2 regions of the Grylomicrobium aquisgranense genome follow, and region 2 is predicted to be linked to the other one. Evidence: a T-box and tRNA genes for the amino acid it is inferred to sense, from the RefSeq annotation. Region 2 holds a T-box; the other holds one or more tRNA genes.
What was found. A T-box is a leader RNA that pairs with one kind of tRNA and senses whether it is charged. The one in region 2 lies ahead of serS (serine--tRNA ligase), so its partner is inferred to be a tRNA-Ser.
Positions count from the first base shown of each region.

Region 1 (15,701 bases), on a different contig from region 2:
CAGTTCCTTTTCCAGGTATGTATCTGTTTCCTTCTTCAGACCTTCCTTGTAAAAAGAGAGCTGATCCTGACGCAGTGCTTCTGTCTCCTGCTCAACCTGATTACGCACAAGTTCGGCGTTGGAGCTGACATCCTCGTCAATCGTCTTCAGGATTTTCTCTTCATAATTTTCCACTCACTTCACCTCACAGTTTAATGCCGATGGCTTCACTGATGTAGGCATCAATGGTTTCGCCAATATTGCCTGATCCGTGCCGGTCCGCAATCTCGACGATCAGCGGCTTGGGCAGGTTCAGCTTATAGTCAGAAACCACATCGCCAGCCATCTCCACGCATTTGGTTGTCATCAGAATAATGGCAATCTCCGGATCATGGATGAGCTCATCCAGTTTCTTGACAATCGCTTCACGGTCGTGAAAGACACCGCCCTCAATCCCGGCAAGTCTCATGCCGGTCTTTGTGTCTGTATTGTCACTGATGCAGTATGCTTTCAAAACTCACACCTCAGGATCAGAGATTGTTGATGATGAGAATGGAAATCAGAAGACCATAAATGGCAATACCTTCACCAAGAGCGACGAAGATGATGGCTTTACCAAAGTTATCAGGATTCTCAGAAATGGCACCGATTGCAGCCGGGGATGCTTTTGCAACAGCCCAGCCGGCACCGATACATGCACAGCCAACGGAAAGAGCAGCAGCGATGTAGCCAAGACCTGTAGCGCTGGAAGCAGCAGAAGCTGTCGTAGCATCTTCAGCCATAGCAGCGAACTTTGTGCCGCCGACAATCAGGCAGATGGCAAAGACACCGGCAAACAGAGCAACCTGGCCGAGCAGTCTCTGCTTGGCATTCTTACGGTTCAGACCGCCTCTGACAATGAGCCACAGCGGACCAATTACAAGAGCAACAGCAATCAGCGGTACCAATACTTCACTAAGAGATAACATCATTTTTTCCTCCTGGACAATCGTCCTTATTCTGCTTGTGCAGTTAATGCTTTATATTTTCTGCCGCCACCAGTGTAGTAACGGGAGAACATTTCATAATACTCAAGACGCAGAGCCTGAATACCAACAACCAGACCCTCCAGCGCCATAACGAAGATGTTGCCGAATACCAGAACAAGCGGTCCGGCATTGCCTGTCATCTTGACCAGTGTCATGACTACCAGCATCATGCCGGCATGGGAGAGAACGAATCCTCCGACACGCAGATAAGACATGGAGTTGGTAACGAATGACAGCAGGATTTCAAATACTTCGAAGAAGTTCTGGAGAATGTATGCACCCCATGACTGGGAAGCTCTGAAACCATGGCCTGTCACCAGATTGGTCAGCGGCTCCTTCATCAGGAAGCAGAACACCGGTACCAGAATGAATGGAATCACAAACTGAACATGGAACAGATTTGCACCGCCCGTCAGTTTCAGGCCTGCGGCAATAATGACATACAGGTAGAACACCAGACCGGCAATGCCATTCTGTGAGAACAGCACTTCACCAGGTTTCTTATGGCGGAGGTTGTTCACGATATTAATGGTCATGGAGCAGACAATCAGCACAACACCGATGATCAGTGCACCGATCAGCAGTGTCATCGTATTGGAGTTTGCCATGACATCGAACAGCTTCTCACGTACATGGAACAGTTTCTGATGAATCGGATTCAGCAGATCTTCATAGCCGAACACAGATCCAAACAGGAATCCCATGATGGAACTTGTGATGCCGACTCTGCCGATAATGCCAAACAGCTTGCCCTTCTTCTCAAACAGGAAGCCAATGATCATCAGGATGATGCCCTGGCCCATATCGCCAAACATGATGCCAAACAGAATACAGTAAGTAACTGCCAGGAAGAATGTTGGATCGAAATCACCATAGGCAGGTGTCGAGTACATATCCACAAACAGTTCAAACGGCTTTGCAAACCAGTTGTTCTTCAGCAGTGTCGGACACTTGAACTGTGGTACATCCTCTGGCTCCTTCACTGTGAAAGTGACCGGTTCCCCATTGAATGCATCCTCGTATGCCTGTACCTGTGAAGCCTGTACAAAGCCAGACAGCAGGTACTTTTCATCAAAGATTGAAACATACTTGTACTGGGAGATGATTTCATTGCGCTGTGAACAGTAGGCAAAGATATCATTCAGCTGGTCTTCATACTGATGCAGCAGTCTGTGTACATCCACCGGCGGAATTTCCATTGGTTCAAAATACAGGGACTGGAAGATTTTGGCAACCTCTTCCGCGTAGGAATCGGATGTGACATAGACCATCCAGATGTACTGCTTGTTTTCATGCAGACGATGGTGAACAAAATTCACATCCCGATAGGCTGAAAGCTTGGGGAAACTCTCCCGCGGCATTCTGCCAAAGCCAAAATTCAGATAATTGCAGGCATGGATTCTCTCAAACCCGCACACACTCAGGGCATCCAGTGCCTTTTCATCATCAGGAGTAAGAATTACCTCCCCGGCATCACTGGTAATGCCAAACTTCTCATTCAGTTCGCCCAGAAACTTTTCGATTTCTTCCTTGGAATATGTTCTGGAAGGTTTCCGGTCAGGATCAAATGAGAAGCCAACCGCATGGGCGAAGTTCTGCAGTGTCTGCCTGTAATCGGCATACGGATTTTCCTCGCTGATCATCTTGCCGCCGTTGTCTTCGGTCACAATATTGCTGGCCGGTTCGACATCAAGCATGCCGGATCCAATGCCCTTCAGCAGCATTGAATCCAGATGATCACGGTCCGTGGATGCCTCAACGAACTTCATTTTTACAATTGCCATCCGCTGGCTCCTTTCCTAGTACACAAGCAATGCCCGAATCCGGTCATTGGAGATATGATATCTGACACCTTCGCAGATGTTGATCACATTGTGGATCTCGATCTGGGACAGATTCATATAGCTCAGCAGAATCAGATTGGACCTTGTGTCTGTCTCAATCATCGTGTAGTAGATGTTGTATACGATCTTCTCGATATAGCGGTCTATATTCTGAGGATTCGCACCTTTGGTATAGAAGTGGTATTTCCGCTGCAGTGCTGCAAGCACTTCATCCGCTGTATCTTCTTTGATCATGCGGCGGATCTCAGCTTCCTTGAACAGGCAGCTGCGGATCACAACAGTGCGTTCAATCACTGCCGGCGCAGCCTGGAAGTACTTCTTCAATCGGTAGATGATTGAGACTGCCTCAAGCTCTGCACGCATGGAGACAAGCTTCAGCACCTGCTGGCGCTCATCACCGCGTGTATCACTGTTGGCAAGCACAATCATATGCTGGTAATACGCATCGCGCAGATCATGTTCCAGCGATACCGCATCAATTTCCATCAGGTTATCCTTCCGGTATCTGCGCAGAATGTCATAGTAGCGGGTATTCTTGAGGAACGCGAGCAGATCATCATAGCTGGTGATCTCAGCAAGCTTGCCGATGTCAAATGACATGTAATGCGAGATATACATCGGCATCTCGGCAATCATCTCTGCCCTTTCATCACTTTCCGGATTCATCAGCACACGGATGCAGCGCAGGATCATCTCGATCTCCGTGGTCATGACCGCGGCTACCAGAAATCTGCCGTCCGCATCACTGCCATAGCGCAGCAGTTTCTGCAGGCGTTCGTACATGCTCCGCCGCAGCAGGACTTCGAGCTGACCGCGGTGAATTGCCTTCTCGTTAACACCTTCCAACGCATGCCTGTACAGCGTATTCGTCTTCAGATAGGCAACGATTTCCGCCAATGATTTCTTCTGCAGCAAAGCCGCATAGGCATCCGCATTCAGACGTTCCCCGAACATCGCTCTGGCCTTGGCAGCCATTGCGCCATCAGAACTCATGCATGATCCTCCACAATCCGTTCATACAGTTCTTTGCGCCACTTGTCATGGCTGGCATCAAACTGTTTCTGCAGGTCAGCACTTGCCTTGCTGTAATATGCCTGGTTCTGGGCATCGTCAGCCTTCACCTTTGCCTCCAGCTGCGCCTTGGTACTTTCCACCTGTGCATTGACAGCTGCCCAGGCATCATCAGACATTTTCTTCTTTTCATCCACAATGGCCTGTTTCAACTGTGCCCTGCGGTCATACACATCTTTGATCTCTTTGCGGACCTTCTCATCCGTATCAATCAACTTCTGGATCGCATCAATTTCCATCTCATCACTTCCTTAATCGTGAATATTCTATACCATTCCGGTATGCACAACGTCTGTTATCTTATGCCCGCTTTTTCAGAATTGCAACCGGAGACTGAATGCATGTCGCTTATAGTTCCCTGTTTATTGAGTTTCCTGCTCTTATCCTGCAGATAGGCAAGCAGTGCAGGCCATGACATCGGTGCCTGATGATACTCTTTTTCAAGCATCTCGTTGTAAGCTTCCGTCATCTGCTTCACCTTGTTCTGCACAGCTGCGCTTTCAATGGACAGCAGGTCTTTGACACTGAAGTAATCCGGGTCATCACCGATCTGTCCCCGCAGCTGCATGCACGCCATATCCCATGGCATCAGTACCCTGTCTTCAGGGGAAAGCTGTTGTACCCTAGGAAGATTCTGCAGATCAATCAGCTTCATGTTCTGCCTCCTTTGGGATCATCATCACGAAGCTGACCAGCAGTAATCCACAGCTGATCCAGATCGTATGCAGTCCCAGCAGGCGGATCATCTGATAGCCTGTTACAGCGCCAAAGGCAAAGGCGAATACAACCAGCAGATACTTTCCGCACAGATGCAGTTCCCGTCTGCTTCTTTCATGGATGGACCGGTCAAGATGGTCCATGGCAGAGCGCAGATTGCCGATGCACATCGTGCTGGCATATGGTGAACCGCGCACTGTCCGGAATGCCTGTACCTGCATCGCACAGGCAAAGGAAAGCAGCGCATTGGCAATCGGATTGATATCCGCAGGGATCAGACCTACGATACCAAGCATAACCATTTCCATAGCGATGACGATCTGCCGCCAGTGCAGTCCCTGGTCACCTGGAAAGCGGGTATGGATCTCCTGGGCGGCAATGACGCCAAGCGCAAATGCACATAATGGCAGCAGGTAGCGGAGACTGGCCGCAAATTCGCCATCTGCAATTTTTGCGCTCATCAGCACAATATTGCCAGTCTGTGCATTGGCAAAGACCTTGCCCCTGCCGAAATAGGAGTAAGCGTCCATCAGGCCGCCTGACAAAGCAAGAAAGACCATGGTCCGCTTTGCCTCAGACATCTGTGATCCTGATTTATTCAATATGCCCCTCCTTTCCCAAAACATGCCTATTATAAGGACCTTACGGAAATGTGTAAAAAGTATTTTTGAGATTGCCGGCATATCAGAATGATATGGTAAAATATGACCATGAACATTCCGCTGGATTATTATCGTACCTTCTATTATGTTGCCAAATATGGCAGTCTTACCAAAGCAGCTAATGCCCTGCACGCCAATCAGCCAAATGTTACCAGGACAATGAACAAGCTGGAACAGAATCTGTCATGCCGGCTGATGATCCGCTCTAACCGCGGCATCGTGCTGACTGCAGAGGGCCGTAAACTGTTTGCCCACGTGGACCGTGCCATGCGCCAGTTTGATGATGCCCAGAAGGAGCTCAATGGAGATATGCAGCTGGAACAGGGCATTATTACCATCGGTGCTTCTGAAACGGCACTGAACCTGTTGCTGCTGGATGTGCTGAAGCAGTTTCATTATGACTATCCACATATCAGCCTGCGCATTCTGAATCATGCCAATCCACTGGCATTACGGTCCGTCGAGGATGGCGAAGCGGACTTTGCGGTTTTAACGACACCACACCGGAAACATCCGGGTTTTGTCAGTGTGCCGCTGCTGTCCTATCAGGAAATTCTGGTTGGCGGAAAATCTTTTACAGCCCTGTCATTTCAGAGTCTGTCCCTGCATGACCTTGAGAGCTACTCCATGATTTCCATGTCCCGTGAGACTCTGAGCTATCAGTTTCACAGTGATTTGTTTGCCAGTCATGGCGCTTTGTATCATCCTGATACGGAAGTGGCAACAGCAGACCAGATTCTGCCGATGGTCAAGCATGAACTTGGCATTGCTTTTCTGCCAGAGATCATGGCAAGAGAAGATCTTGCCAATGGCAGCATTGTGCAGCTTCATCTGCAGGAAGAAATTCCACGCCGTCAGATTGCCCTTGTGTATGACCGCCATAGACCAATCAGTCCGGCTGCCAGGAGGCTGATGGACCGGCTGATGGCACTGTCAAAGCAGAATAACGCGCATGAAAAACGCATCTGGTAAGATTCCTTCCAAATGCGTTTTTTACTTATTCGATGCCACTCAGATCATATGTATCCAGATACTGTCCAGCCTTTTCACAGATATCCTTCAGCGTACTGCCATCAAACGGTGATGCCAGACCTGCCTTTTTCAACATATTCGTCCAGGTATCAGAGCCGCCCTGCTCTGTATAAGCCATATATGTGTTCCAGGCTGTCTTTTCATCTTTCTGGATCATCGCCCAGAATTGCAGTGAAACCGTCTGTGCCAGGCAGTAATCAATGTAGTAGAACGGGCTGCTGTAGATATGGTGCTTCAGCTGCCAGTGCTCACCGTCACTGTAGAAAGGAATCTCACCATCCAGACGGTACCATGGCATGTATTTGCCGCACAGTTTCTTCCAGACGTCATGGCGCTGGCGGGGAGTCAGTTCAGGATGTGCATAGATCTCGTGCTGGAATTCATCCACTGCCGTGCCGTAGGGAATGAAGCGGATTGCTCCTGCCACATGAGAATACCGGTACTTGCGCGCATCTTTGCCAAAGAAATCATCTGCCCATTCCTGACCAAAGAACTCCATGGACATGGAATGGCACTCACACGCTTCCATAGTGGGCCACATGGTCCGCATCGGCACTCTGCTGCGATTCAGGTATGCTTCAAAGGCATGACCTGCTTCATGCGTGATTACTTCGACATCTCCCTGTGTTCCGTTGAAGTTGGCGAAAATGAACGGCATATGATAATCACCCAGGTCTGTGCAGTAACCACCGCCTGCCTTGCCTTCTGTAGAAAGCAGGTTCATCAGCTTCATATCCTTCATTGCATGGAAGAATTCACTTGTTTCCGGGGAAAGTTCATCATAGAACTTTGTGCCTGCCGCAATGATATCATCCGCACTGCCAGCGGGCTTTGCATTGCCCGAACGGAATTCCAGGGCAGCATCCGCAAAATTCATCGGATAACTGACACCCAGGCGCTCTGCCTGTGCCTTGTAGACACGCTCTGCCACCGGAACAACATACTTTGCCACAGCATCGCGGAACTTTGCCAGATCCTCTTTTGTATAGCAGTTGCGGTCCATACGGTAATAGCCAAGCGTCGTATAGCCTTCATAGCCCATACGGCGGCCCATGGCATCACGTAGATGAACAAGCTGATCATAGATTTCATCCATCTGCGGCTGATGATCCTTGTACCACTGTCCTTCTGCCTTCCATGCAGCAAGACGTCTGGCATCATCCGGATCATTCTTGAACGGTGTCATCTGTGAAAGCGTATATGTTTTTCCTTCAAACGGCACCTGGGCAGAAGCCAGCAGGTTTTCATAGTCCTGGGCAAGCTGGTTCTCCTTCTGCATATCCGGAATATTGTCAGCAGAGAATGCTTTTCTGGCAATTTCTGCATTCAGAAATACGATCCTGCCAAATTCCTTTTCAAAGTCAGAGCGGAACGGACTGACAAGAAGTGCATCTGTAAATGCCTGTTCCTGCTCCTGCAGATGCGGGGCTGCTGCAAGCCAGAACTCGTTTTCTGCCTTGTAGTATGCATCATTGGTATTGATATCGTGACGGATCTGCGCAAGCGTGCTCAATGTCGCCACATGGCGCAGTGCCTTGTCCTGGGCGAGAAAAACATCACGTGCCTGACTATAGTTCTCAGCCTTCTTCAGGTCTTTTACATAGCCAGAAAGCTCATCCTGTACCTGATCAAGATCAGGACGTTCATACTTCATTTCATCAAATGTTATCATATCGTCTTCTCCCTGATGCCTACCATCATACCATATCGTACAGACGAATCTTTTTCTTTCAACAGATGGAATGCCTATGATATACTAATGAATGCATTTGGAGAATTACCCAAGAGGCTGAAGGGGACGGTTTCGAAAACCGTTAGGCGTGCAAGCGTGCGGGGGTTCAAATCCCTCATTCTCCGCCATCATAAAACAAGACTGCCAATGATCCCGGCAGTCTTGTTTTTCTTTCCTGTTTCCTTTTGTTACAGTGACTGAATCAGTGTATCCAGCACATCCAGTGCTTTCCTGCTGCTTTCATCAAAAGCACTGAAATATTCTTTTTCTCCGCCCGTAATACTGTCTGCGACCATCTTGATCAGCACACAGGGAACCTTGTTGCGGTTGGCTGTCTTGACGATGCCGGCACTTTCCATTTCACAGATATCGGCATGGAACTGCTCATGAATCTTTGTTTTCTCCTGTACACTGCCGACAAACTTATCACCAGAAGCGCAGATGACTGGTTTCAGATCCGGATACATCTGCTTTGCCCTGGCAAGCAGATTTCTGTCTGCAGGCATATATATAGTCGGGTATTCATTGAGATAAAGACCCGGTTCACAATGGTCTACTTCGGATGTATCAAACTGATAATGTACAACCTTGTCTACGATGCAAAGACGCACCTTGCTCATTTCCTCACTCAATCCGCCGACGACACCGAAATTTGTAATCAAAGAGACATGAAACTCTGAGATCAGTGCCTGTGTCCCGGCAGCTGCTGAGATTTCACCTGGTCCGGAATGGAGAATATAAAGGTTCCCGCTGTCTGTTACATAATGATAGACCGGAAATCCTCCTGCCTGCAGCATTTCTGCAGGTTCCCCGTATTTTTCTTTTACTGCATCAATTTCCACTGCAGCAATCATGCCTGTATTTTTCATCGTATTCCTACCTCGCTCACCTATCTTACCAGATAATACGGTTTTATATAGGCAGGCAGACCGGTTTCATCATAGATGATTTCCGGTGTCCCTTTGATCAAAGGCAGCATGTATTGTCTGGCTTCCTCACTGATCCCGCCATAATCCGGCAGCAGCCACTGAGATGGAAAATTCTTTACGAAATTGGCAACTTTTTCAGCATCAACATCAAAGCATGATACGACATACTGCTCTGTGGGCAGCCGCTTCAGACCCACCATTCTGCCTGTGAACGAAGGATCTGCCGTACGCATGTGGGCAGACATGCCAAGCTGGAAGCTCTCTGTGACATCTGTCAATGACTGTTCCGTGGCATGGCAGCGCTGAGCAATAGACAGATCCTGCACCTTGCATCGGCTGGCGATCCCTGCATCCAGAATCATCTGTTCCAGGGCCCTGCCTGCTCCGCCTAAGACTGTATGCCCAAACAGTTCACTGCGCGCTTCTCCGCAGGAAAGATACGTGCCATCGATGTAGCGTGCGCCTTCAGAAACTGCTACAAAGCATTTGGACCGCAATGCAATCACATCTTTGACTCTGTTGAGAAAATGCTCTTTGTTAAACGGTTCTTCTGGCACGATCAGGATATCCACTTTGTTGCTGAGGCAGGCAGACGCGGCGAGCCAGCCGGCATCTCTGCCCATTGTTTCCAGGATGAAGACTTCGGTGCGGCTGGAAGGATATGCATTGATGTCATACCAGCACTGCAGCGCAGTTGCCGCAATAAATTTTGCAGCAGACCCAAAGCCCGGGCAGTGGTCTGTTTCCACCAGATCATTGTCAACCGTCTTGGGACAGCCGACAAAGCGGTGATTGGCAATCTGATGACTGGCTGTGTATTCACTCAGGGCAGCCACCGTATCCATGGAATCATTGCCGCCGATATAAAACATGGTTTCAATCTGGTAATGGTCCATGATTGAAATAATCTTCTGGAAATCTGCCTCATTGTCTCTTTTCAGCTTATAGCGGCAGGAGCCAAGGGCACAGGAAGGTGTCTGCTGCAGCAGCCTGTTTTCCAGATCACTCATATTGGTCAGATCCACAAAACGTTCCTGCAGAATGCCCTCAATGCCATTCAGGCCGCCATAAACATGTTCATACAGCGGATTCAGCTGATTGGCTTTGACAATGCCTGCCACCGTGGCATTAATGACAGAACTAGGTCCGCCTGATTGGGCAATGATGCAATTCGACATATGCAATTCTCCTTTTTACTGTCCTCATTATAGCGGCAATTATGATAAAAAAAGAAGCTCTCATTCTTCAGAGAGCTCCTCCCAGTCCGCATACATATGGGCAAGTTCATTGTGGATGTCATCAATGTGGGCATCCAGCTCATCCATTTTTGCCTGATCCTGATAATACTCCGGTTCAAAGCGCAGCGCCCTGCTGTCTTCCAGTTCCTGTTCCTTGGCAGTAATTGCTTTTTCCAACTGGGCAATCTGCCGCCGGATTGCTTCTGGATTCTTGGCTTTCTGTGTTCTTGGACGCGCAACTTCCTTATTTTCCACAGGCTTTTCTTCCTGAACCTGTTTTCCTTCCATATATTCCTGATAGGTTTCATTCAGGAAATCAGCTTTGCCATCATGGAGTACAAGCATCTTGGTAGCAAGCTGCGAGATGAAATAACGGTCGTGGGAAACAAACAGAATCGTACCGGTAAATCCGCGCAGGGCATCTTCCAGTGCTTCTTTACCGGGAATATCAAGATGGTTGGTCGGTTCATCCAGAATGAGCAGATTGGCATGCTGCAGCATGAGCTTAGCAAGGGAAAGCCTGACCTTCTCTCCGCCAGACAGTACATCCACCAGCTTGAAAACATCATCTGCCGAAAACAGGAAGCGGCCCAGTACAGATCGTATGGCAGTGCGGTCCATATCCGGATGTTCATCCCAGATTTCTTCCAGCACGGTTTTACCGCTGGAGAACTGGGCAAGCTGCTGGTCAAAATAGCCGATCTCGATCTGATGGCCAAACAGGAATGATCCACCCAGTTTTGGCACCAGATTCATCAGAGTCTTGACCAGAGTTGATTTGCCGGTGCCATTGTCACCAATGATCGCAACCCTGTCACCGCGCCGTATTTTCATTGTCACCTGGGCAAGCGGGTGGTCATAGCCAATGACCAGCTTTTCTATTTCCAGCACCTCTTCCCCACCCTTCAGGCGCGGTGAGAAGTCGGCATGGAACTGCTTGTCATTGTGCTGTACTTCTTCTACCCTCTCCATGCGGTCCAGGTACTTCATTTTGGACTGGGCAAAAGCAGCTTTGTTTTTCTTATAGCGGAATTTCTCAATCAGTGCTTCCAGACGCTGGATATCTTTCTGCTGGCGGACATAGGCTGCCTGCTGGCGTTCCTGATCATTCTTCTTCTGTTCCACATATGAAGTGTAGTTGCCTGCATACCGCTTCATCCTGCCAAATTCCATATCATAAACAACGGAAACAACATGGTCCAGAAACATCCGGTCATGAGAGACGACGACAACGGCACTCGGATAGTTTTTGACATATCCTTCCAGCCATTCAATAGCAGCCAGATCCAGATGGTTGGTTGGCTCATCCAGCAGAAGAATATCCGGTTTTGACAGAAGCAGACGGACAAAGGCAATTCTGGTCTTCTGACCGCCGGAGAATTCACCGATTCTGCGGTGCAGATCTTCGAGCTGAAAGCCGAATTTCGTGAAAACCGTCTTCATTTCGGCTTCCCAGTTGTAGCCGCCGCTCCGCTCAAATTTCTCCTGCAGGTCTGCATACTGGTTCATGACTTTTTCGTCAGGATTTTCTGCCATCTGTGCTTCCAGTGCTTCCAGCTGCTTCTGCAGAGCAAACAATGGCGCATAGACAGCTTTCAGTTCCTGCTCCACTGTATTTTCATCATGGTCAAGAACCTTCTGGGACAGATAACCAATAGTCAGGCTGTTGGGACGGGAGATATTTCCTTTGTCAAAATGGTCCTCTCCGCACATACAGCGCAGAAAGGTTGTTTTACCGCAGCCATTGCGGCCGACTATGGCAATCTTCTCATTGCCGCGTATTTCAAACTGTACATCCTCAAAAACAGTATTGGCGCCAAAATCTTTGGCGCCATGACTTACCTGGTAAAGCATCAATCATCCTCCTTTGGCAGGCGGATATCACGGATATGCTTGGCATACCGCTTGTTTTCAGGCGGGAGCTGCATATATCCCGGGCCGATTCCCATGGTTAAGAATTCATGGGGGTGGGCCGCAATAGGCAGCTGCGTATCCTCAAAGGGAACATACTGCACCGGGAAAATATCATCATACCGGAAGATAAAAGGCTTGAAAGGGCTCTTCCATACCCATGTCAGATCAAAGCCAATATAGTCGCTGTGCTTCTTCTCACAGTGTCTGCCATAGGCATGCGCATTGTTCATGATCGCTTTTTTAATGCCAATCGGGTTGATATGCAGCACATTATCCGCGACAACTTCCGGCACCATCAGCACATCATTGAGCAGACGGCGCGGCAGGTCTTCAAACATGTTTATAGAAACATAGTCATAGACAAAGACATCCACAAAGATACCGTCACAGCCCTCATATCCTTTGCAGCGGTTATCCAGCAGTGTATTGACTTCCTGCAGATAGGTACCTTTCATGCGGATCTTCATGCCAGGGATCAGCACATTGTAACGGTCATCGGTCGCAAAGCACTGGAAGACATATTTTTCCGGGCATTCCTTCTTCATGATTTCAATGAAGCGCTCAAAATCAGAACGCATCATGGCAATATCCGCATCGTCATCCCAGGGAATGAAACCCTGATGGCGCACAGCACCGAGTGCACTGCCGCCATTGAGCCAGTAAGAAATGGAATGGCGCCGGCAGATGGCATCAATATCTTTCAGAATTACCAGCAGCACCTTCTGTACATCGGCAACGGTAATTTCTGAGCCATCCGGATTTTTCTTGACAACGTACTGTTCCATTTCTGCTCCTTTCGGTATTAATACATCAGATTGCGCGGTGTACGGGCAAACGGAATGACATCACGGATGTTTTCCATGCCTGTGATATACATGATCAGTCTTTCAAAGCCAAGACCGAAACCGGCATGCTGGCAGCCGCCATACCGGCGCAGATCCAGATACCACTGGTAGTTGTCCAGGTTCATGCCAAGTTCCTTCATGCGGTTGACAAGAACATCCAGACGTTCTTCTCTCTGGCTGCCGCCGACCAGTTCGCCGACACCCGGTACAAGCAGATCTACCGCAGCAACGGTCTTGCCATCGTCATTCTGGCGCATATAGAACGCTTTGATATCCTTTGGATAGTTAGTCAGGAACACCGGTCCCTTGACAACCTTTTCGCACAGGTAGCGCTCATGTTCCGTATTGAGGTCCATGCCCCAGAATATATTCTTGTTTTCAAATTCATCCTTGTGCTTTTCAAGGATTTCAATGGCCTCTGTATAAGGCATCTGACGGAACTGGGAAGAACGCACATGTTCAAGACGTTCGATCAGTGTCTTATCAATACGCTCATTGAAGAACTTCATCTCTTCTTTGCAGTTATCAAAAACATAGGTTATGCAGTACTTTACCATGTCTTCGATCACAGCCATATCGTAGTCCAGATCCGCAAATGCCATTTCCGGCTCAATCATCCAGAATTCAGCCGCATGGGTTGTTGTGTTGGAGTTTTCAGCACGGAAGGTAGGACCGAATGTATAGACATCGCGGAATGCCATTGCATAAGCTTCGGCGTGCAGCTGTCCAGAGACAGTCAAAGAGGCATGCTTGCCAAAGAAATCTTTCTCCCAGTTGCCATCTGTGCGGGTTGTAACCGTAAATGTTTCGCCGGCACCTTCGGCATCATTGCCGGTAATCAGCGGTGTGTTGACATAGACAAAGCCCTGGTTCTGGAAGAATTCATGAATGGCCATCGCAAGGCAGCTTCTGACTCTGAAGACGGCCTCAAATGTATTTGTGCGGGGACGCAGATGTCCGATTTCACGCAGATATTCAAAGCTGTGACGCTTCTTCTGCAGCGGATAAGTCGCATCGCAGGCACCTTCCAGATCAATTTCAGTTGCCTGCACTTCAAATGGCTGACGGTTGTCTGGTGTCAGCACATAGCGGCCGATCACAGAAACAGCCGTACCAGTCAGATAATGAGAAACTTCCTCATAGTTGGAAAGACTGTCTGCACTGTATACAACCTGGGCATTGGCCAGATATGTACCGTCATTCAGAGCAATGAACGAAACGGCCTTGCCGCTGCGGTTGGAACGGATCCACCCCTGAAGCTGGACATATTCAACCTGATCTTTTTCAAGCTGGGATCCCTCAGCAGTCAGCTCATAGAGCTCACGCACACTCATTTCAGTTGGCATAATTTATTCCTCTTATTTTTCCATCAAATTTGCCTCAAAAACCAGTTCCTGAATTGATGAGACAACATCCACCTGTTTTACAAATACGCCGGCAGGCACCGAGAAGTGATCCATGGCAAAGGATACAATGCCGCGGATTCCATTGGCTACCAGCAGATCAACCGTCTCCTGTACACTCTGTGAAATACACAGAATGGCAATCCGGCACCCTTTTGGCATCTTCTCATGAAGATCCTTAATATCATAAACCGGAACCGATGCCTTGATATTCTGCGGTGCGATATCAAATGCGCACACAATCTCACCAACGACATGGTTCCAGTTATTATAGTTCAGCAGTGCCTTGCCGAGGTTGCCTGCACCGATCAGAATAATTTTTTCATCAAAGTTCACACCGAGCTGTTCAGAAAAGATACTGATGAGTTTATCCACATCGTATCCGTATCCCTGTTTGCCAAGCTTGCCGAGAAAGCTGAAATCACGGCGGATTGTCGTTGATTCAATTCCGACATAATCCGCAAGCTCTTTTGACATAATACGGTCATAGCCATTATTTTTCAGCTTGCGCAGGGCTTTCAGATAGACGGGATAGCGCTGCAGTGTTGCTTTTGGTACTACATAGTCTGTCATAATATCACCGTCGATATCATAACATAAATTTACGACTTTGTGAATTTATTATCGTTTTTCACTCGCCTTCACCAGGCATCTCCAGACTTGGATCAGCCGAAGCCGTGAAATCACCAAACAAATGGTGCTGATAGGCAACATACCCTGCTGCACCAATCATCGCCGCATTATCTGTGCAGTACTTGATGCCCGGAATAATCAGTTTGACTTCCGGGAACTTTGTCATCTTTTCTTTCATCAGCTCACGCAGACGGGAATTAGCAGCGACACCGCCAGCCAGAACAACTGTTTTGGGATGCAGGTCGGCGACGGCATTCAATGTCTTCTCTACCATAGAGCCAAGAGCTGCTTCCTGGAATGCATAGGCAACATCTTCCTTGACAATCGGGTTTCCCTTCTTTTCTTCGCGCTGAATGAGCTGGGACACAGCTGTCTTCAGACCAGAGAAAGAGAAATCATATTTTCCCTGTACGCGGGGTGTCGGAAGTGTATAGTGCGGATGGCCAAGCTTTGCCATTTTGTCAATGACTGGGCCGCCCGGATATCCGGTGCCCAATACGCGGGATACTTTGTCATAAGCTTCGCCAATGGCATCGTCCCAGGTTGTACCGATGACTTTGAAATCCCAGTCATTCTTCATCCAGACAAGCTGGGAGTGGCCGCCGGAAATAACCAGGGCCAGCAGCGGAAATTCCAGTGTATCGACAAACCGATTGGCATAGATATGTCCGGTC
Region 1 is NZ_JALBUR010000027.1:5,452-21,152, forward strand. It holds gene MOZ60_RS09020 (V-type ATP synthase subunit E family protein) at 1-174, opposite strand, end outside; gene MOZ60_RS09025 (V-type ATP synthase subunit F) at 185-493, opposite strand; gene MOZ60_RS09030 (ATP synthase subunit C) at 510-947, opposite strand; gene MOZ60_RS09035 (V-type ATP synthase subunit I) at 974-2,791, opposite strand; gene MOZ60_RS09040 (V-type ATPase subunit) at 2,807-3,844, opposite strand; gene MOZ60_RS09045 (hypothetical protein) at 3,841-4,161, opposite strand; gene MOZ60_RS09050 (hypothetical protein) at 4,218-4,577, opposite strand; gene MOZ60_RS09055 (YoaK family protein) at 4,564-5,241, opposite strand; gene MOZ60_RS09060 (LysR family transcriptional regulator) at 5,344-6,273, shown strand; gene MOZ60_RS09065 (M3 family oligoendopeptidase) at 6,299-8,005, opposite strand; tRNA gene MOZ60_RS09070 (tRNA-Ser) at 8,105-8,193, shown strand; gene MOZ60_RS09075 (5'-methylthioadenosine/S-adenosylhomocysteine nucleosidase) at 8,254-8,934, opposite strand; gene MOZ60_RS09080 (diphosphate--fructose-6-phosphate 1-phosphotransferase) at 8,955-10,172, opposite strand; gene abc-f (ribosomal protection-like ABC-F family protein) at 10,233-12,086, opposite strand; gene MOZ60_RS09090 (LicD family protein) at 12,086-12,931, opposite strand; gene asnS (asparagine--tRNA ligase) at 12,949-14,337, opposite strand; gene MOZ60_RS09100 (redox-sensing transcriptional repressor Rex) at 14,350-14,967, opposite strand; gene tsaD (tRNA (adenosine(37)-N6)-threonylcarbamoyltransferase complex transferase subunit TsaD) at 15,026-15,701, opposite strand, start outside.
Region 1: it encodes a tRNA-Ser, which carries the amino acid that the T-box ahead of serS (serine--tRNA ligase) is inferred to sense. The anticodon was not compared.

Region 2 (15,701 bases):
AGAATGCTGTACATGGATTAAAAGCCTCCATGTGGAAGGCTTTGATCTGCACAAAGAAGAAGACCACTATCAATTTGTCTCATCAAATGCAAATGGCAGTATCAACATCTATCCTGAGGACATTGTCGAGCTTTGCATCCAGGACAAAGAAGGCAAGACCACGTTCTACCTGCACTTTCATATTGAAGACAAAGAACATGATCAGGATCTGATCCATCAGATGCTTGTCTCGCTGCAGGAAACCGCCCGTAAGCGTATTCTGCAGGTTGTACTCTGCTGTACATCCGGACTGACTACATCCTTCTTTGCCCAGCAGCTTAACCAGGCTGCCGAAATTCTTCATAAAGACTTTGTCTTCTCGGCAGTCTGCTTCTCTGATTTGTATAAGAAGGGCTTTGACTGTGACATCATCCTGCTGGCCCCACAGATTCATTTCCAGTACAAAAAGGTCAAAGAAGTCTTCCACGATCAGCTTGTAATCCGGATTCCCGCAGATATTTTTGCGGCTTATGATGCCGGCAGAATGCTGGGATTGCTGCAGAAAGAATATATGCAGCACATTGGTGAAAGCATTGGCGAAGAAAACATTCCACTGCGTTCCATCTATGACAATCCATACCGCATCCTGACCATCGCTGTCATCAGCCACCGCCAGCAGACACGCTTTGGCTACCGTATCTATGACCATGGCAGTATAACCCTGGACAAAGAAGTCATTAAGCCTGACATCACGCTGCAGGACCTTTTCGATCTGCTGGACTATGTGATGATGCGCCATCACAACATCGATGCCATCGGTATTTCCTTACCAGGCGTTGCCAACCATGGCTTCCTCAACCTTGAACATTCCGACTTTGATCACTATAACCTCGCCGATGCCATCATAAAACGCTATCACCATCCCGCTATCATCCTGAATGATGTCAATGCCATGGCGCTTGGCTACCATGCGATGCATGAAGACAGTGACGACATGGCCTTCTGCTTCATGCCCCATGGCCAGGTGGATCTTGGCGCCGGGCTGATTATGGATGGAAAGCTGCGCCTTGGCTATGCCCACCATGCCGGTGAAATGCACCACCTGCTCAAAGCATTCTGTCCCAACATCTCATCAGATAACATCACGCCGGAAAGTACCAGACAGCTGTTAGTCATCTCAATCCTGTCCCTGATCTCCACACTTGCTCCGGCAAAAATCATCTACTATTGTGAACTGTGTCCAGACCCTGATGAAATATGCAATGCACTGTCAGAGTACATTGAACCTGCCTATATTCCCGAAATCATCCACGTCAACCGTCTCAAACGCTACCAGCTGCCCGGCACCATGATCCGCTGTCTGGAAGTACTCAACAGTCACACCATCGTGGAACATATGAAATACTGACACCTCTGGCATCTATTGCAGAGGTTTTTTCCTGTGGAAAAGCCGTCTTACATTCCCATCATCCACAGTGGATAACTTTCTGCCGCAAGAGTTTTCCACATATTTTAAAAAGCCTGTAAACAAGCCGGCTTTTCCACTACCGTACAATTTTATACACGGTGGAGAACAGGATTTTCATACCACTTTTCAACAGTGTTTTCCCCGATCCACAAAATGAGTTTTCCACATATGTTGAAAACTGTTGATAACAGCAAAATAGTCAGTATTTATGCATGTTTTTTCATGTTAGTAAAATGTTAAAAACAAGTCATGTTCTGATGATTTTCCACATTTTTGTGAGTTATGCACAATGTGGATATTTTCTCCACAAATTATCCACACCCTGAATTTTGTGGAAAAGTGTGGAAAACTTTCTTTTAACCTGTATTTATCGGATAATCTGCATTTACTGCTATTGTGGAGAAAATAGTTTTCAACAATTTTCATGTGGATTTTACCATCGTGCATGCCTACAATAGTCGTGCTGTAAGCAAGCAATACAGGAGTTTTCATGATAACAGAGAACAAAGATATGTACCTTCAGGATGTCTGGGGGAAGGTACTGCAATATCTGCAGATGAACTGCAATATGGAGCCAGAGATCATCGATAATTTTTATCGTCCTTGTTCTCTGTACGATTTAACATCGTCCAAGGCTGTCATCCTCGCCCCGACGATCGTCAACAAACAGATTCTGCAGCCGGAGTCAGAAATGATCTCAGCCGCATTTACAGACATTCTGCAGGCCGATTCGCCTATCACGGTAGAAATATGCCGGAAGGACGATCTGCACAATGTCATGCGTTCTAACAGCCTTTCTGAGCAGGATCTCGATGAAGCATCCTTTCCATCCATGCCCATTCAGAAGGACCGCACCTTTGACAACTTCGTCGTCGGTGACTGCAACCGCGAATCCCATGCGGCTGCCCTGGCATGTGCTGCCAAGCCCGGACAGTTCTTCAATCCCTTATTTATCTATGGAAATTCAGGCCTTGGCAAGACACACCTGTTAATGGCCATCGCCAACTATGTATTGAAGAATGATCCAACCCGCAAAGTCTACTATACCGAATCACTGAAATTCGTCGAAACAGTTGTCAATGCCATCCGTGATAACAAGATCGAACAGTTCAAGCGGTACATGTACTCTGTCGATCTGCTGCTGATCGATGACATCCAGTTTCTGGCCGGCAAAGAAAAATCACACGAAATCTTCTTTACCATCTATAACGAACTGATCAATAACCGCAAGCAGATCTGCATTGCCTCAGACCGCCAGCCCAATGAAATCAAAGGACTGGAAGACAGACTGATTTCCCGCTTCTCCAGCGGTCTGAGCGTCGGCATTGATTCACCGGAATTTGAAACATCACTCGCCATCCTGCAGATGAAGATCCGCCAGAACGGCTATGGCATTGAAGATGTTGACCCGGAAGGCCTGGCCTATATTGCCTCCAACTTCTCCGGCAATGTCCGTAACCTGGAAGGGGCATGGAACAGAGTGCTCTTCTATGCCATCCAGTTCCAGCCAGACGGCGGTGTCATCCGCTTTGAAACCGTCATGAATGCCCTGAAGTCGCAGGCCGTCGTCTCAGACAAGACCGGTCTTTCACCAAAGAAAATCATCCAGGCTGTGGCTGACTATTATGGCCTGACCCACCAGCAGATTACATCCAAGACAAGAACAAAGAACATCGCCAATGCCCGCCACATCTCCATCTACCTGTGCCGGCATCTGCTCAATCTGTCCTACATTAAGATCGGCGAAGAATTCGGTGGGCGGGATCATTCCACGATCATCAGTGCCTGCACCAAAGTCAGCCGCCAGATCAAGAGTGACCCTGCCATGGCAACCGCCATCCAGCAGATCGAAAATTCCATCAAACAGTAAAAAGTTTTCCACAGTTATCCACCGGTTATCAACACCGCACCAATGCTGGAAAACATGCATTTCTACAAGCTGTTTCATGCTTTATCCACAGTTTCCACAGGCTTAGTAATAATAAGCCTGATAAAAGATATAAAATAACAGACAGGAGGCCAACCGCCATGAACTTCACCGTATCCAAAAACAAATTCTACGCAGCTCTGCAGAACGTCGCCCATGCGATTTCTCCAAACAGTCCGCTGCCCGTCTTAAAAGGCATTAAGATCAACGCCAATGAACCAGACAACCTCATCCTTACTGCCAGCAACAACGATCTTGCCATTCAGACATCCTTAAGCAATGAACAGGACAAGGATCTCAACCTGACCATCGAAGAAGGGGGCGCAGTTGTCATTGATGCCAAATACCTGCTTGATATTGTCCATAAGATTGATGGCGATACACTGCATATGGAAATCATCGACGGTGCTCTGACCATGGTCAAAGGACAGAATGCCCAGTACCGTATCAATGGCATGAAAGCAGATACCTACCCAACCATTGATCTTTCCAAACCAGCCGATGCCATCACAACCAAGGCAGACCAGCTGGCAGAGATCATTGATGAAACAGCGTTTGCCGCAAGTGATCAGGAAACACGTCCGGTTCTGACCGGCGTCAACTTTACCCTGCATGACGGTGTTCTGGAATGCACGGCAACTGACTCTTACCGCCTGGCCAAGAAAACCATTCCTTTTGCCAGCGACCTTACCTTCCGTGTCACCATTCCTGCCAAGAGCCTCAATGAAGTCAAGGCGATCATGTTGCAGGAGGCAGACAAGGATATCGAAATTGCCCAGAATACCAAGAAGGCACAGTTCTCCAATGGTACTGTACTGCTGCAGACAAGACTGCTCGATGGCGGCTATCCGGATACAGACCGCCTGATCCCGAGAGAATTCCATCATACTTTGACCATCAGACGTTCCACACTGCTCAGTGCGCTGGACCGCTGCATCTTCAAGAGTGACAACATGACTGTCAACCGCCTGCAGTGCTCCCAGGATGATGTCATCTTCTCCAATGGCTCTCAGGAAATCGGCGACTTCCAGCAGTCACTGATGGAAGAGGGTACAAAGTTCGAAGGTGATCCGATCGACATCAGCTTCTCCGGTGCCTATGTTCAGCAGGCAGCCAGAGCTCTCAAGGGAGACACCATTGAAATCTGCTTCTCAGGACCAATGAAACCATTCATCCTGAAAGATCCTGCCAACGATACGATCCTGCAGCTCGCTCTGCCGGTACGCACTTATAACTGATCACATACAAGCTCCTGCACAAGGAGCTTTTTTGATGCCTTTCTGCACGGTTGTTTCAGCCTGCTTTCATTCCCCGGAAATGCCTTGTTTATCGGCAAAAATCACCATTTTTATGGTATAATTCAAGAGTGGATTTTTCATTTGAAAAGGAGCCCGTCATGACCAGAGAAAAGACAGAATATATCACCCTTCAGCAGTTTCTCAAAAAGGCAGGACTCGTCCAGTCCGGCGGCGAGGCAAAGGTCATGATTCTGCAGGAAACTGTCAAAGTAAATGGCATTCCTGAAACCCACAGAGGCAGAAAACTGTATCCCGGTGATATCGTAGAAGCCTGCGGCAGAAAGCTTGTCGTTGGCTGATGCATGTAAGCAATCTGAAACTGCATCAGTTCCGCAACTATGAGCAGGCTGAAATTACCTTCTCTGATGGCATGAACGTAATCACGGGTGATAATGCCCAGGGAAAGACAAACCTGCTGGAAAGCCTTGTTTATTTGTCTTTGACAAGGTCTTTCCGCATCAACAATGAGCGCCGCCTGATCAAAGATGGCTGCGAGTATGCGGACATCCGCTGCACGCTTCATGAAAACAATGAAGAAAAAGTGCTGCGGGCCCTGATCACACCCAAAGGAAAGACACTGCTGATCGATGGCAATGCCATGAAAAAAAGCAGTGACTTCATCGGCATTCTCAATGTCATACTCTTCTCACCGGATGATCTTGGCTGGTTCACGGCATCTCCCATGGACCACCGCCGCCTGCTCAACCAGGAAATTGCCAAGATTTCACACAAATACATGCATGCTCTCTACAGTTATCAGAGCCTGCTCAAACAGCGCAATATTGTGCTGAAGCAAGAGAGCGTAGATGAAACCTTCCTGGATACGCTGGATGAAGAAATGGCTGCCCAGGAAGCCGTCATCATCCGTGCCCGCCGCTACTTCACAAGCCAGATCAATCAGAATCTCGGCAGTCTCTTCCATACCTTGTCAAAAGAAAACCATCAGGTACAGGCTGTCTATGCCTGCTGCATGGATGGAAATGCAGACAGGCAGGACATCCAGAACATGCACAAAGAAAACCGGCTGAAAGACCGTCAGTACCAGACGACCACAGCTGGCATTCACCGGGAAGATTTCACCTTTGATCTGGATGGCAGAAGAGCAATTGATGCGGCATCCCAGGGACAGAAGAGAATGATCCTGCTGGCCTATAAGATGGCCCTGCATGCATGTATTGAAAACAATACCGGCCGCAATGCCATATACCTGCTGGATGATGTGCTTTCGGAACTGGATCTGACCAGACAGCAAACCCTGCTGGAAATGATCCATGGTTCACAATGCATTCTGACAGCGACCAGCATACCCGCATTTTTAAAGACAGATCACATGAAAGAATACCGGATCAAAGCCGGTACGATTACAGAAATGGAGGCATTATGAGTACAGAAGACGATTTCAGGCGCAAAGAGGAAGAAGAACTGCTTCAGGAAGAGCCGGATATCTCCCATGCCGTGATTGGCCAGGAACTGGATATGAAGGCTACCCAGGAATATGATGATTCCGAAATTCAGGTTCTGGACGGCCTGGAGGCAGTCAGAAAGAGACCAGGCATGTATATTGCCACGACATCTTCCCGCGGTCTGCACCACCTGATCTGGGAAATCGTAGACAATGGCATCGATGAAGCCATGGCCGGCTATGCCTCTACTGTTACCGTCACAATTGATAAAAACAATGCAGTACAGGTTGATGATGACGGCCGCGGCATGCCTACCGGCACCAATGCCAAGACCAGGAAATCAACGATTGAGACCATCTTTACTGTCCTGCATGCCGGCGGCAAGTTCGGCGGCGGTGCCTACAAGATCTCCGGCGGCCTCCATGGCGTCGGTGCATCCGTTGTCAATGCCTTGAGCACATGGCTGGAAGTCACCGTCTATCACGAAGGCAAAGTCTACTTTGTCCGCTTTGAAAACGGCGGCCATGCCGTAGCACCATTGCATGTCATCGGTACCTGCGACCCGAAAAAACATGGCTCTACTGTCCGTTTCCAGGCAGATCCGACCATCTTCCAGGAGACCACTGTTTATGACCATGACACGGTCAGAAACAGGCTCAGACAGCTTGCCTTCCTGAACAAGGGCATCCGCCTTGTCTTCCATGATGAACGCATGGAAGACCCTGAAAAACGGGATTACACATTCCTGTATGAAGGCGGCGTGCGTGAATATGTTGCCTTTTTGAACAAGGACAAGGAAGTCGTCAACCCGGATATCATCTATGCCGAAGGCTATGAATCCGATATCCAGGTAGAAGCAGCCATCCAGTACAACGATGGCTACAACCAGTCTGTCTATACCTTCTGCAATAACATCAACACGGTAGAAGGCGGCACCCATCTGGAAGGCTTCAATCTTGCCCTGCAGCGTGAGATCAACAAGTATGCCAGAAACGCCAAGCTGCTCAAGGACAAGGATCCCAACCTGTCTACCGAAGACTGCAAGGAAGGCATCACGGCTGTCATCTCCGTCAAGCATCCGGATCCGCAGTATGAAGGACAGACCAAGACCAAGCTTGGCAACAGCGAAGTCAGAAAGATTGTCTCAGATATCTTCGGCTCTCAGCTGGAAAAGTTTCTGATGGAGAATCCGGATGAGGCCAAGGCCATCGTTGAGAAGTGCTCCCTGGCATCCCGGGCCAGAATTGCGGCCAAGAAAGCCAGAGAGATGACCAGAAGAAAGAATCCGCTGGAAGTGGGTTCTCTGCCTGGCAAGCTTGCGGACTGCTCAAGCAAGGATGCCAGCATCTGTGAAATCTATATCGTCGAGGGAGACTCCGCTGGCGGCTCTGCCAAACAGGGCAGAGATTCTCACTATCAGGCCATCCTGCCTTTAAGAGGTAAGATCCTGAACGTTGAGAAAGCCAGGGAGGAACGTGCCTTTGATAATAATGAGATCCGCTCCATGGTTACGGCCTTTGGCTGCGGGATCAAGGAAGAAGTCGATGTATCCAAGCTGCGCTACAACAAGATCGTCATCATGACCGATGCCGATGTTGATGGTGCACATATCCGGACACTGCTGCTGACATTCTTCTACCGCTACATGAAACCAGTGCTGGAACAGGGCCATGTCTACATTGCCCAGCCGCCTCTGTACAAGGTACAGAAGGGTACCAGCGTGAAGTATGCCTATACCGATCATCAGCTGGAACAGGTTAAGGCGGAGATGGGCTCCAAGATCTCGATTCAGAGATACAAAGGACTTGGTGAGATGGATCCTTCCCAGCTGTGGGAGACAACCATGGATCCAAAGAACCGCACCCTGATCAGAGTCACCGTCGATGATGCCGAGGAAGCAGACCGCAATTTCAGCATGCTGATGGGTGAGGAAGTAGAACCCCGCAAGCGTTTCATTATTGATAACGCCCACTTTGTAGAGAATCTGGATGTCTGAGGAAAGAAGGTAAGTTATGGGATTAGACGATTTCATGGAATTTGACGAAGAAAACTTCGACCCAGGCAATATCACCGAAACAGATTTATCTCACGAGATCCGCCGTGACTTTCTGGAATACTCGATGTCTGTCATCGTGGCCAGAGCCCTGCCGGATGTCAGAGATGGACTGAAACCGGTACAGAGAAGAATTCTCTATGCCATGTACCAGATGAACAATGGACCTGACAAGCCATACCGCAAGTGTGCGCGTATTGTCGGTGATACCATGGGAAAATATCATCCTCATGGCGATTCTTCCATCTATGGTGCCCTTGTCTATATGGCCCAGGACTGGAACATGAGAGAAGTACTTGTCGATGGTCATGGCAACTTTGGCTCCATGGATGGCGATGGCGCTGCTGCCATGCGTTATACCGAAGCCAGAATGTCCAAGATTGCCGTAGAAATGCTGCGGGATCTGGATAAAGAAACTGTGGATATGCAGGACAACTATGATGGCGAAGAAAAAGAACCGGTTGTACTGCCATCCCGTTTTCCAAACCTGCTTGTCAATGGCTCCATGGGTATTGCCGTAGGCATGGCCACCAATGTTGCCCCGCACAATCTTGGTGAGGTCATCGATGGCTGTGTTGCTGTCATGGACAATCCGGAAATGACTGCAGTTGAACTGATGCAGTACATCAAAGGACCGGACTTTCCGACCGGCGGCTATATCCTTGGCCGCAGCGGCATCAAGCGTGCCTTTGAAACTGGCCGGGGCTCCATCATCATGCGCGGCAAAACCCGCATCGAAGACATGCCGAATGGCAAAAAGAGAATCATCATCTACGAGATTCCCTATGCTGTAAACAAGGCCACCATGGTCGAGAAGATTGCTGCGCTGGCCCGTGAAAAGCAGATTGAAGGCATCACAGACCTGCGTGATGAATCCAACATGGACGGTGTCAGAGTCGTCATTGAACTGCGCAAGGACGTCCAGCCGGAAGTCATTCTCAACCAGCTATATAAGCTGTCACCGCTGCAGTCAAACTTCGGTGTCAATAACGTTGTCCTGTTTGACGGTGTGCCGCGCACCACATCTATGAAGGATATGCTTGTCGGCTACATCAAGTTCCAGGAAGAGGTCATCACCAGAAGAACGCAGTATGACCTGAAGAAGGCTAGTGAAAGAGCCCATATCCTGGAAGGATTACGCATTGCAGTAGACAACCTGGATGCGATCATTCATACGATTCGTGATTCCAAGGATGCCAATGAAGCCATGCCAAGACTGATGGACGGCTTTGGACTGGATGAGATCCAGGCAAAGGCCATCCTGGATATGCAGTTCAGAAGACTGACAGGTCTGGAACGCGAAAAGATCGAGAATGAATACCAGGATCTGCTGCTCAAGATTGCGGACTATCAGGATATTCTGTCCCATCATGAGCGCATCGTACAAATCCTCAAGGATGAAATGCTCGAGATCAAAGCAAGATACAACACACCAAGACGCAGCGAGATCATTGATGCACCGGAAAGCATGGATGATGAAGATCTCATCCCGGTAGAGAATGTCATTGTCTCACTGTCGTCCAATGGCTATGTCAAGCGTCTGACCACAGATACCTACCGTGTACAGAACCGCGGCGGCAAGGGCATCAAGGGCATGGAACTCAATCATGACGATGTCATTGACCAGTTCATTAACATGTCGACCCATGATTATCTGCTTGTCTTCACCAATACCGGCAGAGTCTTCCGGATCAAGGGCTATAACATTCCTGAATTCTCCAGAACATCAAAGGGTATTCCGATGATCAACATCATTCCAATGGATAAGACAGAGAAGGTCAAGGCCATGGTGCCATATGCCGACACTGGTGATGACAAAGTCAAATACCTGTTCTTTGCAACAAGCAACGGCCTGGTCAAGAGAACACCAATTTCAGAATTTGAATCGATCATGAAGAATGGCAAGAAGGCTATTACTCTGCGTGATGATGATGAACTTGCCTTTGTCAAAGGCACTACCGGCCACAATGAGATCATCCTGGCTGGTTCCAACGGCAAAGCAGTCAGATTCGCTGAAGATTCGATCCGGCCAAGTGGAAGAGGATCCATGGGTGTAAAAGGCTTCAATACCGATGGCAGTACGGTCATTGGCATGGCTCTGGACAGTGAAGGACAGTATATCCTCACTGTCAGCGAAAACGGCTATGGCAAGAAATCACTGCTGTCAGAATACAGACAGACAAACCGTGGTGCCAAGGGTGTCAAAGCTGCCAGCATCAACGAAAAGACGGGCAGCCTGGTATGCATGAAAGCCGTCAACGGTGATGAAGACTGCATGATCATGACCAATGACGGTATCGTCATCCGCATCTCGCTCAAACAGGTATCTGTCTATTCCAGAAGTGCAGCCGGTGTCAGACTCATTCATGTCTCCGGTGATTCCAAAGTACAGACCATCTCCATCCTGGAACCGGAAGAAGATGAAGAGACTGCGGAAACAGCAGACAAAGAGAAAGAAGTATCCGCAAAAGAAGCAGAAACACCGGAAACAGACGATGATTCTGTCAAATAAGCACTGAACACATCTCAACAAAACATTAGATCTGGCATATAAACTAATTAACTGCCAGATCTTTTTTGATGCTTTATGATGATCAGAAATAAATTGCATGCATATATCAAATCATATTTAACAAAACGATAATTAGAATAGTTAAATGAGTGAACACATAAGCATATAAGTTAAAATGAAATAAAAAGAATTTATAAAAAATTAGCACTTAACTATTGACAGTGCTAAACAAGTGATTACTATTATGGGTGTAAGAGGTGAGAGCCTCAGGGAGGTAATAACATGAGATACGCACCTGAAAGAAGTTTGTTTGAAGATATGTTCAATGAGTTTGGCCTGAATTCCACAGGTCTGATGAGAACAGATGTCCATAAGAAGGATGGCAGCTACAGCTTAGAGGTTGAGCTGCCGGGATATCACAAGGATGATATCAGAATTTCTCTGTACAATGGTGAGCTGACGATCCGTGCACAGCGCAATGAGAGCAAAGAAGAGAAAGACGCCAAGGGTGAAGTCATTCATTCCGAGCGCAGCTATGGTGCCGTGAGCAGAACGTTCTATGTCGGTGATCATGTGAAGGAGAGCGACGTACATGCGTCCTATAACAACGGTATTCTGACTGTGACGGTTCCTTCCGCTGAGAAGAAAGAAGCCGAAGAGAAGAAGTATATTGATATCCAGTAATCAGAAAACCGAAGTTTGATCAGTAAAGGAGATGATTGCCATGAGGTTCATGCCGGATGTGAGAGATGATTTTGATCTGTTTGATGATGTCTTTGACAATGGGTTTGATGTTCCGATGTTCAATCAGGAGCCTGTGCTGAAGACAGATGTGGTTGAGAAAGACGGCAAGTATATCATGAAGACAGATCTGCCGGGCTTTGCAAAGAATGATGTCAAGGTAACACTTGAGAATGGCACATTGAGCATTCATGCATCACGTCATGAGAACAAGGATGAGAAAGACAAGAAGGGCAAGGTACTGCGCCGTGAAAGACGGTATGGTTCCTACAGCCGCAGCTTCTATGTCGGCAATCAGGTGAAGGATTCCGATGTCAATGCGTCCTACAAGGATGGCGTGCTGACAATTGAATTGCCGGCAAAGGAAGACAAGAAAGAGATCCCTGAAAAAAAGTATATCGCAATCGAATAAACCCCTCTCAAATAAAAAAAGACAGGCAGTGCCTGTCAAAGGAATTGGATTTGGACTACTTTCTGTCCTTATCCTTTTTCTTTTTTTTCTTCTTATCTTCAGACTTTTCTTTATCTTTGTCTTTCTCTTTATCTTTCTTCTTCGCTTCCGGCGCATCTTCTTTCCGGGCAGCCATATCTTTACGAATCAATCCTTCCAGGTACGGCTTCACGCCATTTTTGCTCTGCAGCCACTCAATAATATCTTTCTCTGACTCCAGGTTGAAACGCATGGAGAAGGACCGATACTTTTCCCTGTTATAGGCGTTATTGTAATCCAGCTTCTTGGCATATGAACTTTTTGTACGTGTCATTTTGCCCTCCTTTATATACGCGGCATGATTCAAAATGGTTTTGCATGAATGGTGCTGTTCGCCCTCATGTTAGCATGTTGAATCTCTGTTGACAATGTGTTTTTAGAATGGTTAAATGGGGTAAAGCGCTGAAGAGATCTAGTACTTTTGTGGCTGCAGTGCAGAGAGCCAGCATCTGGTGAAAGCTGGTATGCAGCAGAAAGGAAATCCATCTTGGAGTGAAGCTAATTCCTTCCGGCTGCGTCCGTTATCCGATATGAGAGGCTGATATTGTTTCACGTGAAACATATTGGCAATCAGGGTGGCACCGCGAACAACACATCGTCCCTATAGGATGGTGTTTTTATTTTTAGAAAGGAGTCGAACATGATCGACATCAAATTAATCCGTGAAAATCCGGATCTCGTCAAAGAAAACATCAAAAAGAAGTTCCAGGACGAAAAGCTGCCTCTTGTTGATGAAGTAGCTAAGTTTGACAAGGAACACCGTGAAGTCAAACAGAAGGGCGATGAACTCAGAGCAGAGCGCAACCGTCTGTCCAAGTCCATCGGCAGCCTGATGCGTGAAGGCAAGAAGGACGAAGCACAGAAGGTCAAGGATCAGGTCAAGTCCATGGGTGATGAACTTGAATCTCTGGAAGCAAGAGAAAAAGAACTGGATGATGAAATCACCAAGAGAATGATGGTTATCCCGAACATCATTGATCCATCTGTGCCGATTGGTAAGGATGACAGTGAGAACGTAGAAAACGAACGTTTCGGTGAGCCAAAGGTTCCGGACTTCCCGATTCCGTATCATACAGATATTCTGGAAAGCCTGGATGGACTTGACATTGACTCTGCCGGCCGCACATCCGGCAATGGCTTCTATTATCTGAAGGGTGATGTAGCCAGACTGCATTCCTCCATTCTTGCCTATGCAAGAGACTTCATGATCAACAAGGGCTTCACATACTTCGTGCCGCCGTTCATGATCCATGGCAATGTCGTCAATGGCGTCATGTCCTTCAAAGAAATGGAAAACATGATGTACAAGATCGAAGGCGAAGACCTGTATCTGATCGGTACATCTGAACACTCCATGGTTGGACGTTTCATTGGTCAGATTCTCAAGGAAGAAGATCTGCCGCAGACGCTGACATCCTACAGCCCGTGTTTCCGTAAGGAAGTTGGTGCCCATGGCATTGAAGAAAGAGGTCTGTACAGAGTCCACCAGTTTGAAAAGCAGGAAATGGTCGTCGTCTGCAAGCCAGAGGATTCCATGTACTGGTATAACCAGCTGTGGAAGTATTCTGTTGAATTCTTCCGTTCTATGGATATTCCGGTCAGAACACTGGAATGCTGCTCCGGTGATCTGGCTGATCTCAAGGTCAAGAGCTGTGACGTCGAGGCATGGTCTCCGCGCCAGAAGAAATACTTTGAAGTCGGATCCTGCTCTAACCTTGGCGATGCCCAGGCAAGAAGACTGAAGATCAGAGTGAAGGGCAAGGATGGCAACTACTTCCCGCATACACTGAACAATACTGTTGTGGCACCGCCGAGAATGCTGATTGCATTTGTTGAGAACAACCTGCAGGCAGATGGATCTGTATTGATTCCAAAGCCTCTGCAGCCATATATGGGCGGTCAGACTGTTCTTGTTCCTAAGAAAAAGAAGTAATGCGTCAAAGCTGCAGGCGAAATCCTGTGGCTTTTTGTTTCACGTGAAACAATCCAAACATCACAGTTGCCACAAACAAAAAACTTTCATATAATTAACAGCGGTACAGCAAACATGTACTAATCTGGTCAGATCCGGAAGGAAGCAGCCATACGTTCCTCTGTTTGCGTGTACCACTTTTTATTATCATGGAAAAAACACCTGAATATTACATGAGACTTGCTCTGAAAGAAGCAGAGAAAGCAGCTGCCATTGATGAAGTACCTGTTGGCGCCGTGATCGTACAAAATGGCAAAGTGATTGCCAGAGCACACAATCTCAAAGAAAAAAAGATGCAGTCTACAGCTCATGCGGAAATGCTGGCTATTCAGAAAGCATCCAGAAAGCTGAACAACTACTATCTTGATGACTGTGATCTGTATGTCACTCTGGAACCCTGCATGATGTGCACCGGTGCGATCGTATTGAGCAGAATCCGGACGTTGTACTATGGCACTGCTGATCCTAAAGGCGGATGTACGGATACACTGATTCAGGTACGAAACATCAAGCGCTTGAATCATCATCCGAATGTTATTTCTGGTGTACTGCAGCCAGAATGTGCCGAGATTCTAAGCTCTTTTTTCAGAGAAAAACGCAAACATCCAAAGAAGAACCGGAAACCTGTGCAGCCTGCATAAATATGCAGGTTTTTTGCTATAATAGGGGAACGAAGAGGAGAGTGTCTGTGAGCAAACTGGCATTATATCAGAAGTACAGATCATCTACATTTGACGAGGTTGTCGGGCAGGAAGTCACGGTGCGCACCATCAAGAATGCCATCAAAGAAAACAAGGTAGGACATGCCTATCTGTTCTGTGGACCAAGAGGCACCGGCAAGACAACGATGGCCCGTCTGCTTGCCAAGGCAGTCAATTGTGAAAATCCAGAAGAAGCACCCTGCGGTCATTGTGAAAGCTGCATTGCTGCAGCCAATGGCACCCATCCGGATATCATTGAAATCAATGCTGCCAATGAGACCCACGTGGATGATATCCGTGACCTGATTGAACGGGCAAGACTGGCACCGATGGTTGGAAAGCATAAGGTCTATATCATCGATGAGGTGCATCAGTTGTCATCCGCAGCATCCTCTGCATTGCTGAAAACACTGGAAGAACCGCCTGAAAATGTCATTTTCATTCTGGCAACGACAGATCCTCAGAAACTGCTGCCAACCATCATTTCCAGATGCCAGCAGTTCAATTTCTATCGGATTAAAACAGATCAGATTCAGAATCATCTGCTGGATATTGCCAAAAAGGAAAATATTGAGATGGATGAGGGTGCGGCCAGAAAGATTGCCATCCTGGCCAACGGCGGTATGCGTGATGCACTGTCCATCATGGACCAGTGTGCTTCCTTTTCATCCGACAAGATCCAGGAAAAAGATATCGACCGTATTTATGGCCTGACATCTTTGCAGGAACAGATTGATCTGGTGCAGAATCTGTTTGACCATGATCTGGCAAGTGTTCTTAACAGAATCCGCAGCTATGATGAAAGCGGCATTGATATGAACCGTATGTCGGATGCTCTGATTGCGGATCTGAAAGATGCGGCCGTGTACGGCTATACCAGACAGGCAGATCTATTGAAAGTACTGGATGAAGAACATGCAAAGCAGCTGAGCAAAGACCATTCACCGGCCATTCTGTTAAAAATGATTGATGTACTGATGGATGGCAAAAATAAATTCAAGCTTGCCCAGAGTGCTTCTTCTGCCTTTGAAGTGGTATGCCTGGAAACCATTGCGGCTATGGATGCACCAGCAGAGACAGAACAGGTGCAGACGGTCAGAAAACCTGCTGCTGATAAGATAAAGGCTGAGCAGAAAGCCGAAAATAAGCCGAAACCT
Region 2 is NZ_JALBUR010000002.1:111,671-127,371, reverse strand. It holds gene MOZ60_RS01730 (ROK family protein) at 1-1,387, shown strand, start outside; gene dnaA (chromosomal replication initiator protein DnaA) at 1,938-3,317, shown strand; gene dnaN (DNA polymerase III subunit beta) at 3,476-4,612, shown strand; gene MOZ60_RS01715 (RNA-binding S4 domain-containing protein) at 4,771-4,971, shown strand; gene recF (DNA replication/repair protein RecF) at 4,971-6,056, shown strand; gene gyrB (DNA topoisomerase (ATP-hydrolyzing) subunit B) at 6,149-8,071, shown strand; gene gyrA (DNA gyrase subunit A) at 8,088-10,640, shown strand; gene MOZ60_RS01695 (Hsp20/alpha crystallin family protein) at 10,923-11,324, shown strand; gene MOZ60_RS01690 (Hsp20/alpha crystallin family protein) at 11,374-11,793, shown strand; gene MOZ60_RS01685 (hypothetical protein) at 11,849-12,145, opposite strand; T-box leader at 12,265-12,477, shown strand; gene serS (serine--tRNA ligase) at 12,512-13,804, shown strand; RNA gene ffs (signal recognition particle sRNA small type) at 13,897-13,993, shown strand; gene tadA (tRNA adenosine(34) deaminase TadA) at 14,017-14,484, shown strand; gene dnaX (DNA polymerase III subunit gamma/tau) at 14,532-15,701, shown strand, end outside.